DNA from 2 places in the Desulfobaculum xiamenense genome. Region 1 is predicted to be linked to the other one. Evidence: predicted binding sites of a transcription regulator. Region 1 holds the regulator's gene; the other holds the start of a gene.
What was found. The regulator HrcA, encoded in region 1, represses chaperone genes, less so after heat shock. The targets are predictions, from matches to a motif close to TGTTAGCACTCNNNNNNNNNGAGTGCTAACA.
Positions count from the first base shown of each region.

Region 1 (4,343 bases):
GCCCGTGGCAGTTCCCCGAGAAGCTCATCCCGCTCATGATCAAGCTCGCCGAGGAAGGCCAGCCGCTCCCCATCTACGGCGACGGCATGCAGGTGCGCGACTGGATCTTCGTCACCGACCACTGCCGTGGCGTAGACATGGCACTTCGCAACGGCCGCCCCGGAGCCATCTACAACTTCGGCGGCAACGCGGAGAAGCCCAACATCGACGTGGTGCACTCCATCCTCGCCGCCATGGGCAGGCCCGAGACCCTCGTCACCCACGTGAAGGACCGCCCCGGCCACGACAGGCGCTACGCCATGAACTACAGCCTCGCCCACCGCGAACTCGGCTTCGAGCCGCTCTACGACTTCGAGCGTGGCCTGCGCGAGACGCTGGACTGGTACGCCGCCAATCGCGAGTGGCGCGACAAGGTCGCAAGCGGCGAATACAGAACCTTCATGGACGCCTGGTACGGAGAGCGCAAATGAGCGAAGGCGATTCACGCAAGGCGCTGGTCTTCGGCGGCCGCTCCGGCCTGCTCGGCATGACGCTGGCCCGCACGCTCGAAAACGCCGGATGGACGGTCAGCGTGACCGGCCGCCCGGAAGAGTGGGCCTACGACGTCGAATCCCTTCGCGCGTTCATCGCCTCCGAAGCGCCAGACGCCGTCTTCAACACATGGGCCTACACGCAGGTCGATCTGGCCGAGGACGAACCCAACGAGGCCCGGCGCGTCAACGCCGTGCTTCCGGGCATCATCGGCCGCGCCATGCGCGACATGTCCGCCGCGCTCGTCCACTACTCCACGGACTTCGTGTTCGACGGAAAGAAGGGCGCGCCCTACACGGAGGACGACGCCACTGCTCCCCAGTCCGCCTACGGGCGCACCAAGCTTGAAGGCGAGACAGCGCTTACGGCCGCAGGGCTTGCACGGCTCATCATCATCCGCACGGCGTGGCTCTTCGGCCCCGGCAAGAAGAACTTCGTACACACCATGCTGAACCTGTGCGCCACGCGCGACAGCCTCGGCGTGGTGCACGATCAGGTCGGCTCGCCGACCTACACCCCGGATCTGGCCGCCTACTCGCTGGCGCTTTTGGAGAGCGGAGCATCCGGCATCTTCCATGTCGTCAACTCCGGGCGCGCGAGCTGGTGCGAACTGGCCTGCGAAGCCGTGCGCTCCGCTGGCCTGCCCTGCACGATGACGCCCATCGCCTCCGCCGAATACCCGCAGAAGGCCACGCGCCCGGCCTTCTCCGTGCTCGACACCTCACGCTTCACCGCGGCCACGGGCATCACCCCGCGGCCATGGCTGCAAGCCGTGCAGGAATACGTCTACCGCGAAACGGCCGACGACACGGCCGACGAATGAGTCACGCCGCGTCGCGGTCCACGGGCCGCGACGCGCAGGAAAGCCGCATATGCCATTGAGCACACGTGAAACGACAGTCCTGACCACCATCGTCGAGGACTACATCAGCAAGGCCCAGCCGCTCGGCTCCCGACATGTCGCGCGCCGCTGCGGCCTCGGCCTTTCCGCGGCCAGCATCCGCAACACCATGGCCGACCTCACGGACAAGGGCTTCCTCGAACAGCCGCACACCTCGGCGGGGCGCATCCCCACGCCGCTGGCCTTCCGGCTGTATCTGGATACCGTGCTCACCCCGCCGGAAATTACCCCGCAGGAACGGGCCGTCATCCGCACCGGCCTCGACAACGCGGGGTTGGAACTGGACGACATCCTGCGGCAGTGTTCGCGCCTGCTGGCCACGCTTTCGCAGCAGGTGAGCATGGTGCTCGCTCCGGCGCATGCCGACGTGCGCTGGCGTAGCCTCGACTTCGTGCCCGTGCGCAAGGGGCTGGTCATGGCCGTGCTGGTCATGGAGGGCGATATGGTCGAACATCGCCTCGTGTCCGTGGAGAACCACGTCACGCGAGACGACCTCACGGCCTTCAGCAACTTCCTGAATCACCACTACGCGGGCATGACGCTCACCGAAGCGCGCGCCCATATCCTCGTAGACCTCGAATACGCCCAGCGCCGGTTGGACAGGCTCTATCATCAAGCGCTACGCCTCGCCCGCGACACCTTCGAACCGGGAGCCAAGCGCGACTTCTTCTTCGACGGCACGGCGCATGTGCTCACGCAGCCGGAATTCGCCAACGCCGAAACCATGCGCCAACTGCTGCACATGCTGGAGGAGCGCTCGCGTCTTCTCGACCTGCTCGACGGCACCATCGACGCCGGACGCACCACCATCACCTTCGCCCGGCACGACGCCCCGGAAGGCGCGAATCCCTACGGTCTCATCTCCGCCCCCTTCGGCGCGGCGGACGAGAGCAAGGGCGCGCTCGGCATCATCGGCCCCCTGCGCATGGACTACGCAAGAATCCTTCCGGTGGTTGACTTCACGGCTCGAATGCTTACAGAACTCCTCAGCAATCGCTAATAGCCAATCCCTGCACATTTCAGCGATCCCGGAGACCGCACAATGACCATGGAAAAAGATATGGATACTGTCGAAATGAACGAGACCACCGAAGCGGCCAACACCGACGCCGCCACCGAACTGACCCTCACGGATGAGGAGCTGCGCACCCTGTGCGCCGAACGCGTATGCCCCCAGTGCCCGGAAAAGGCCGAGATGGAGGACCAGCGTCTGCGCCTGCTGGCCGACATGGACAACACCCGCAAGCGCCTTGAGCGTGACAAGGACGAATTCCGCAAGTTCGCCACCGAAAAGGTGCTGGCGGACCTGCTCCCCGTCCTCGACAACCTCGACCTCGCCCTGAAGCACGCCCCCACCTCTGCCGAGTGCAAGAACTTCGTGCTCGGCGTGGATATGACCCGCAAGGCCTTCCTCGACGCGCTGTCCAAGCACGCCCTCGAACCCGTCGGCGAACTCGGCGAGGAGTTCTCCCCCGAGATTCACGAGGCCGTTGGCCAGGAAGAGCGCACGGACATGGAGCCCGGCCGCGTAGCCAACCTCTTGAACAGGGGCTACCGCTTAAATGGCCGCCTCCTGCGTCCGGCGATGGTCATGGTCAGCAAGGCCCCCGAGGCCTAGCGTCCTTCCCGCCGCTCCGCTTCCGGTGAAAAAAATTGCACCTCCCCCTTTACAGGCGGATTTGGCGAATTATTTTCATCACCGAATGCGATTGACCGCATCAGCAGACAAAAGATTATTTTCCCCAAGAGGAGGACTTCAGATATGGGCAAGATCATAGGCATCGACCTCGGCACCACGAACTCCTGCGTCTACGTGATGGAAGGAAAGGATGCCAAGTGCATTACCAACCCCGAGGGCGGCCGCACCACGCCGTCCATCATCGCCTTCACCGAGAAGGAACGTCTCGTTGGCGAACTGGCCAAGCGCCAGGCCGTGACCAATCCCAGCAAGACCGTCTTCGCGGTCAAGCGCCTCATGGGCCGCAGGCACGACGATCCGGCCATCAGGGCCTGGGCCGATAGCTGCCCCTACACCATCAGCGCACACTCCAACGGTGACGCCTACGTTGAGGTCGATGGCAAGAAGTTCAGCCCCGCCGAGCTTTCCGCCATGATCCTCCAGAAGCTCAAGACCGACGCCGAAACCTACCTCGGCGAAACGGTTACCGAGGCGGTCATCACCGTTCCCGCGTACTTCAACGACTCCCAGCGTCAGGCCACCAAGGACGCTGGCCGCATCGCCGGTCTTGAAGTGAAGCGCATCATCAACGAGCCGACTGCCGCCTCGCTGGCCTACGGCTTCGACAAGAAGGCCAACGAAAAGATCGCCGTGTTCGACCTCGGCGGCGGCACCTTCGATATTTCCATCCTCGAAGTCGGCGACAACGTCGTCGAGGTGCGCGCCACCAACGGCGACACCTTCCTCGGCGGCGAGGACTTCGACCACAGGGTCATCAACTACCTCGTGGACGAGTTCAAGCGTGAGAACGGCATCGACCTCTCGCAGGACCGCATGGCCCTCCAGCGCCTCAAGGAAGCCGCTGAAAAGGCCAAGAAGGAACTGTCCTCCTCCATGGAGACCGAGGTCAACCTGCCCTTCATCACCGCCGACCAGACCGGTCCCAAGCACATGCTGGTCAAGCTCTCCCGCGGCAAGCTGGAAAAGCTGGTCGAGGATCTCGTGGAGCGCACCGCCGGTCCCTGCCGCAAGGCACTGGCCGACGCCGGCCTCTCCGCCTCCGACATCGACGAGGTCGTCCTCGTCGGCGGCATGACCCGCATGCCGCTGGTCCAGCAGAAGGTGGCTGAACTGTTCGGCAAGGAGCCCAACCGCAGTGTGAACCCCGACGAAGTCGTGGCCATGGGCGCCTCCATTCAGGGCGGCATCCTCGCCGGTGACGTCAAGGACGTG
Region 1 is NZ_JAATJA010000005.1:111,189-115,531, forward strand. Features, by position in the region: gene rfbB (dTDP-glucose 4,6-dehydratase) at 1-470, shown strand, start outside; gene rfbD (dTDP-4-dehydrorhamnose reductase) at 467-1,354, shown strand; gene hrcA (heat-inducible transcriptional repressor HrcA) at 1,404-2,432, shown strand; gene grpE (nucleotide exchange factor GrpE) at 2,481-3,050, shown strand; gene dnaK (molecular chaperone DnaK) at 3,195-4,343, shown strand, end outside.

Region 2 (4,343 bases), on a different contig from region 1:
CGCGGGCCGGTCTGCACGTCGAGATTGCCGCGCACCACGTCCTCGGCGCTCTGACGCAGGGCGTTGATGCGCGAGGCCACGTTGTGCGCGAAGACGGACCCGAGGAGCACGGCCACGGCGGCCACGCCAGCCGTCACGGCCACGATGGTGGTCAGCACCCGGCGCTGGACCGCCTGCACCCGCGCCTGCGAGATGCCAAGGCGCACCGTGCCGAATATCCAATCCCCCACCAGCACCGGGGCGGCAAAATCGTAGATGCGCTTCTCGCCGGTATCGAGCAGTTGGATGTGGACAGCATTTCCGCTGGGCGCATTCGCGGCGAGCAGTTCCACAGGGAACCCGCCCTTGAAGGTGTGGACCAGCACGTCACCCTGCTTGTCGAGGATGAAGGCGTACATGGTGTAGTCCGACAACCGCTCAATCTCGTCCACGAGGTTCTTCAGGCGCAGGAAGTCCTTACCCAGCAAGGGGTCCACGGCGCGAGCCGCCATGTTCACGGCCATGCTGCGCCCCCGGTCGCGATTCTCCTCCAGAAGCGTCACCACGGCCACACGGCTCACGAGCACGGCAGTGAGGATGCCGAAAAAGAGCACCACGCTGGTGATGCCGAAGTTGATCTTGTCCTTGAAGCGCATACGCGAAAGCAGGCGCACCCCCGGAACGGGACGACGCCCGTAGGGGTCGAGGCGCTCGCGCATGAATTCGGCGATGCCAGATGCCGTCCGGACGAGCAGGCGGCGCATGTGTTCGCTTGGCTGCATGCGTGTCCTCCTAGCGTCCGAGGTCCATGCCGATGCGCTCGGCGAGTTCCCGCACGGGGTCGAAATCCTTGTCCGTGGCCCGGATGATCTCCGTCAGCCGTGCATTTTCAAGGATGGGCCGATGCTCCGGCGCATCAAGGGACAGGGCCGTCATGGCTTCGGCCACCTTGCGGGTAATCTCGGGATCGAGCCCCTTGCGCGCGGCATAGACCCAGCCGGGATACCAACGCGTGGTCGCCAGCACGCGGATGCGCGAGATGTCCACGGCGTCGCGCAACAGTTCGAGGCTACCCTCGCGGATGGAGCCCACGCCGTAGCGTCCGGAATAGACGCCGAGGACCACCTTTTCCTGCTTGCCGCCGGGACCGGGAGCGAAGGCGATTTCCGCGAAGTCCTCCCTGTGGATGCCGTGTTCGGCGAAATGCCCGAGGGCAAAGAGGTAGCCGCCTGCGGACGATGGGTCCACGGCCAGCCAGTGCTGTCCCTTCACGTCCTCGATGGTGCGGATATCCGGATTGTCGCGCCGCACGATGATCTGCCCGCGGAAGTTGGCCCCGCGTCCGGCCTCCACCACCCGCGCGAAGGCCCGCGCGCCGTAGCGTTCCGCAATTTTGACGTAGATGAAGGGGTTGGAGAACGAAATGTCGATGAGCCCCTGCCCGACCATGTTCATGTGCTCGTCGAAGGTATCCGGGAAGACCTGACGGAAGGTCAGGCCCGTAGCCTCCGAGAGATACTCCACCAGCAGGTGATGCCGCTGGTACGAGACGCTGTGTGAGTACTGCGGCAGATAGGCGTAGGTGATCTCCCCCTTGCGGGCGCGAAATGTCATTTCCTCGCGCCGCGAGAGGTCCACCTTCTTCACCGGCTCGGGGTCCGAGCAGGCACACAGGACGAAAACGGAGACCAGAGCGAGGGCCAGCGCCCCGACGGCGCAGGACCGAACTTTCACTGTGCTCGGGCTGACATGCATTGCGGATTTCCTTTGCGAAGTCTATGGACTCGGACCTTCGAAGCATACCCTGCAGCGCTGCGAAGGGAAAGGCTGGCCAAGCCCCGTCCAGGAACGCCGGGGAATCCAGTCGGGACGGGCCTTTCCCGGCATCCACTGGAAAATGTTTCAAAAAAAATGAGGGATGGGGTGTTGACTATCGCCGCCCACGAACTAATCTTTCTGGCGTTGCCTGATTTGGCTTTGCATTTTGCCGAATCAGGCTATATCTGCTAGACGACGGATTTGGCACTCACCCAAGACGAGTGCCAACAGCGTATCGAAAATAATTCGCAAATGGAGGAAATCCCAATGAAGCTGAAACCGCTTAACGATCGTGTTCTGGTCAAGCGCCTGGAGAGCGAGGAAGTTTCCGCTGGCGGCATCATCATCCCCGACACCGCTAAGGAAAAGCCCATGAAGGGCAAGATTGTGGCTGCGGGCCCCGGCAAGGCCGACGACTCCGGCAAGATCATCCCCATGACCGTGAAGGAAGGCGACGCGGTCCTCTTCAACAAGTACGCCGGCACCGAGATCAAGATTGACGGTGTGGAGCACCTCGTCATGCGCGAGGATGACATCCTGGCTATCATCGAGATGTAATCTTTTTTCGATCGCATAGAATTTCAAGGAGATCTACCAATGGCCAAAGATATTCGTTTTGATACCAAGGCCCGCGAAAGGCTGAAAAAGGGTGTCGACACCCTTGCCAACGCTGTGAAGGTGACCCTCGGACCCAAGGGCCGTAACGTTGTCATCGAGAAGTCCTTCGGCTCCCCCGTGATCACCAAGGACGGCGTGACCGTTGCCAAGGAAATCGAGCTTGAGGACAAGTTCGAGAACATGGGCGCCCAGATGGTCAAGGAAGTCGCTTCCAAGACCTCCGATGTGGCTGGCGACGGCACCACCACCGCCACCATTCTCGCTCAGGCCATCTTCAACGAAGGCGTGAAGCTCGTGGCCGCTGGCCGCAATCCCATGGCCATCAAGCGCGGTATCGACAAGGCCGTGGAAGCCCTCACCGAGGAGCTCTCCAAGCTTGCCAAGCCCACCCGTGACCAGAAGGAGATCGCCCAGGTTGGCACCATTTCCGCCAACAACGACTCCACCATCGGCAACATCATTGCCGAGGCCATGAACAAGGTCGGCAAGGAAGGCGTCATCACCGTTGAGGAAGCCAAGGGCCTCGAGACCACCCTCGAAGTCGTCGAAGGCATGCAGTTCGACCGCGGCTACCTCTCCCCCTATTTCGTGACCAATCCCGAGAAGATGATCTGCGAGCTTGAGAATCCGCTGATCCTCATCAACGAGAAGAAGATCTCCAGCATGAAGGACATGCTGCCGGTTCTCGAGCAGGTCGCCAAGATGTCCAAGCCCCTCGTCATCATCGCTGAGGACGTGGACGGCGAAGCTCTGGCCACCCTCGTGGTCAACAAGCTGCGCGGCATCCTGAACGTCGTCGCCATCAAGGCCCCCGGCTTTGGCGAGCGCCGCAAGGAAATGCTCAAGGACATCGCCATCCTCACCGGTGGTCAGGTTGTTTCCGACGATCTCGGCCTCAAGCTCGAGAACGTCAACGTCAATGACCTCGGCACCGCCAAGCGTGTCGTCATCGACAAGGAAAACACCACCATCGTCGACGGCGCTGGCGCCGGCGAGAACATCAAGGCTCGCGTGGCCCAGCTGCGCGCTCAGATCGACGAGACCACTTCCGACTACGATCGTGAGAAGCTCCAGGAGCGCCTCGCCAAGATCGTCGGCGGCGTGGCCGTGATCAACGTCGGTGCCGCCACCGAGACCGAGATGAAGGAGAAGAAGGCCCGCGTCGAGGACGCCCTCAACGCCACCCGTGCGGCCGTCGAAGAAGGCATCGTGCCTGGCGGCGGTGTCGCTCTCGTGCGTTGCGCCAAGGCCCTCGACAAGGTCACCCCGGCTGATGACGACGAGGCCGCTGGTGTCGCCATCATCACCCGCGCCATCGAAGAGCCCCTGCGCATGATCGCCAACAACGCCGGTCTCGAAGGCTCCATCGTGGTCGAGAAGGTTCGCTCCAACAAGGACGGCTTCGGCTTCAACGCCGCCTCCTGCGAGTACGAAGACCTCATCAAGGCCGGTGTCATCGACCCCAAGAAGGTCACCCGCACCGCCCTGCAGAACGCCTCCTCCGTGGCTGGCCTGCTGCTCACCACCGAGTGCGCCATCGCCGAGAAGCCCGAAGAGAAGCCCGCTGCCCCCGCCATGCCCGGCGGCATGGGCGGCATGGGTGGCATGTACTAAGCCATCCGCGCTTCCATTGCGAATTGGGGGGCCGGTCCGAAAGGACCGGCCCCTTTTTTTGCGCCCAGCCGCTACGCGAAGCGTTGCCCCGGCGGCCGGGGCGCTGTGGCTTGCCGTGTCGTTCATTGAGCGATGCAAGCCGTAGGCTCCGCCGGCCAAGGGGCCGCTGGCCCCTTGGAACCCCGATATACGATAACCGTGGGTGCCCTTGGCGCACCGTGCGGCTTTGCGCGACGAAGCCCTAGTGAGGATTGTCAAGGGGGTCACCCCCTTGACCGGGTCCGGGCAGAGCCCGGCCGCCGGAGGCGAACTTC
Region 2 is NZ_JAATJA010000003.1:213,593-217,935, forward strand. Features, by position in the region: gene GGQ74_RS13795 (ATP-binding protein) at 1-761, opposite strand, end outside; gene GGQ74_RS13800 (phosphate/phosphite/phosphonate ABC transporter substrate-binding protein) at 772-1,734, opposite strand; gene groES (co-chaperone GroES) at 2,065-2,355, shown strand; gene groL (chaperonin GroEL) at 2,395-4,029, shown strand.
Region 2: a site for HrcA is predicted at 1,997-2,027, ahead of groES (co-chaperone GroES). Genes of this name have one in related genera too.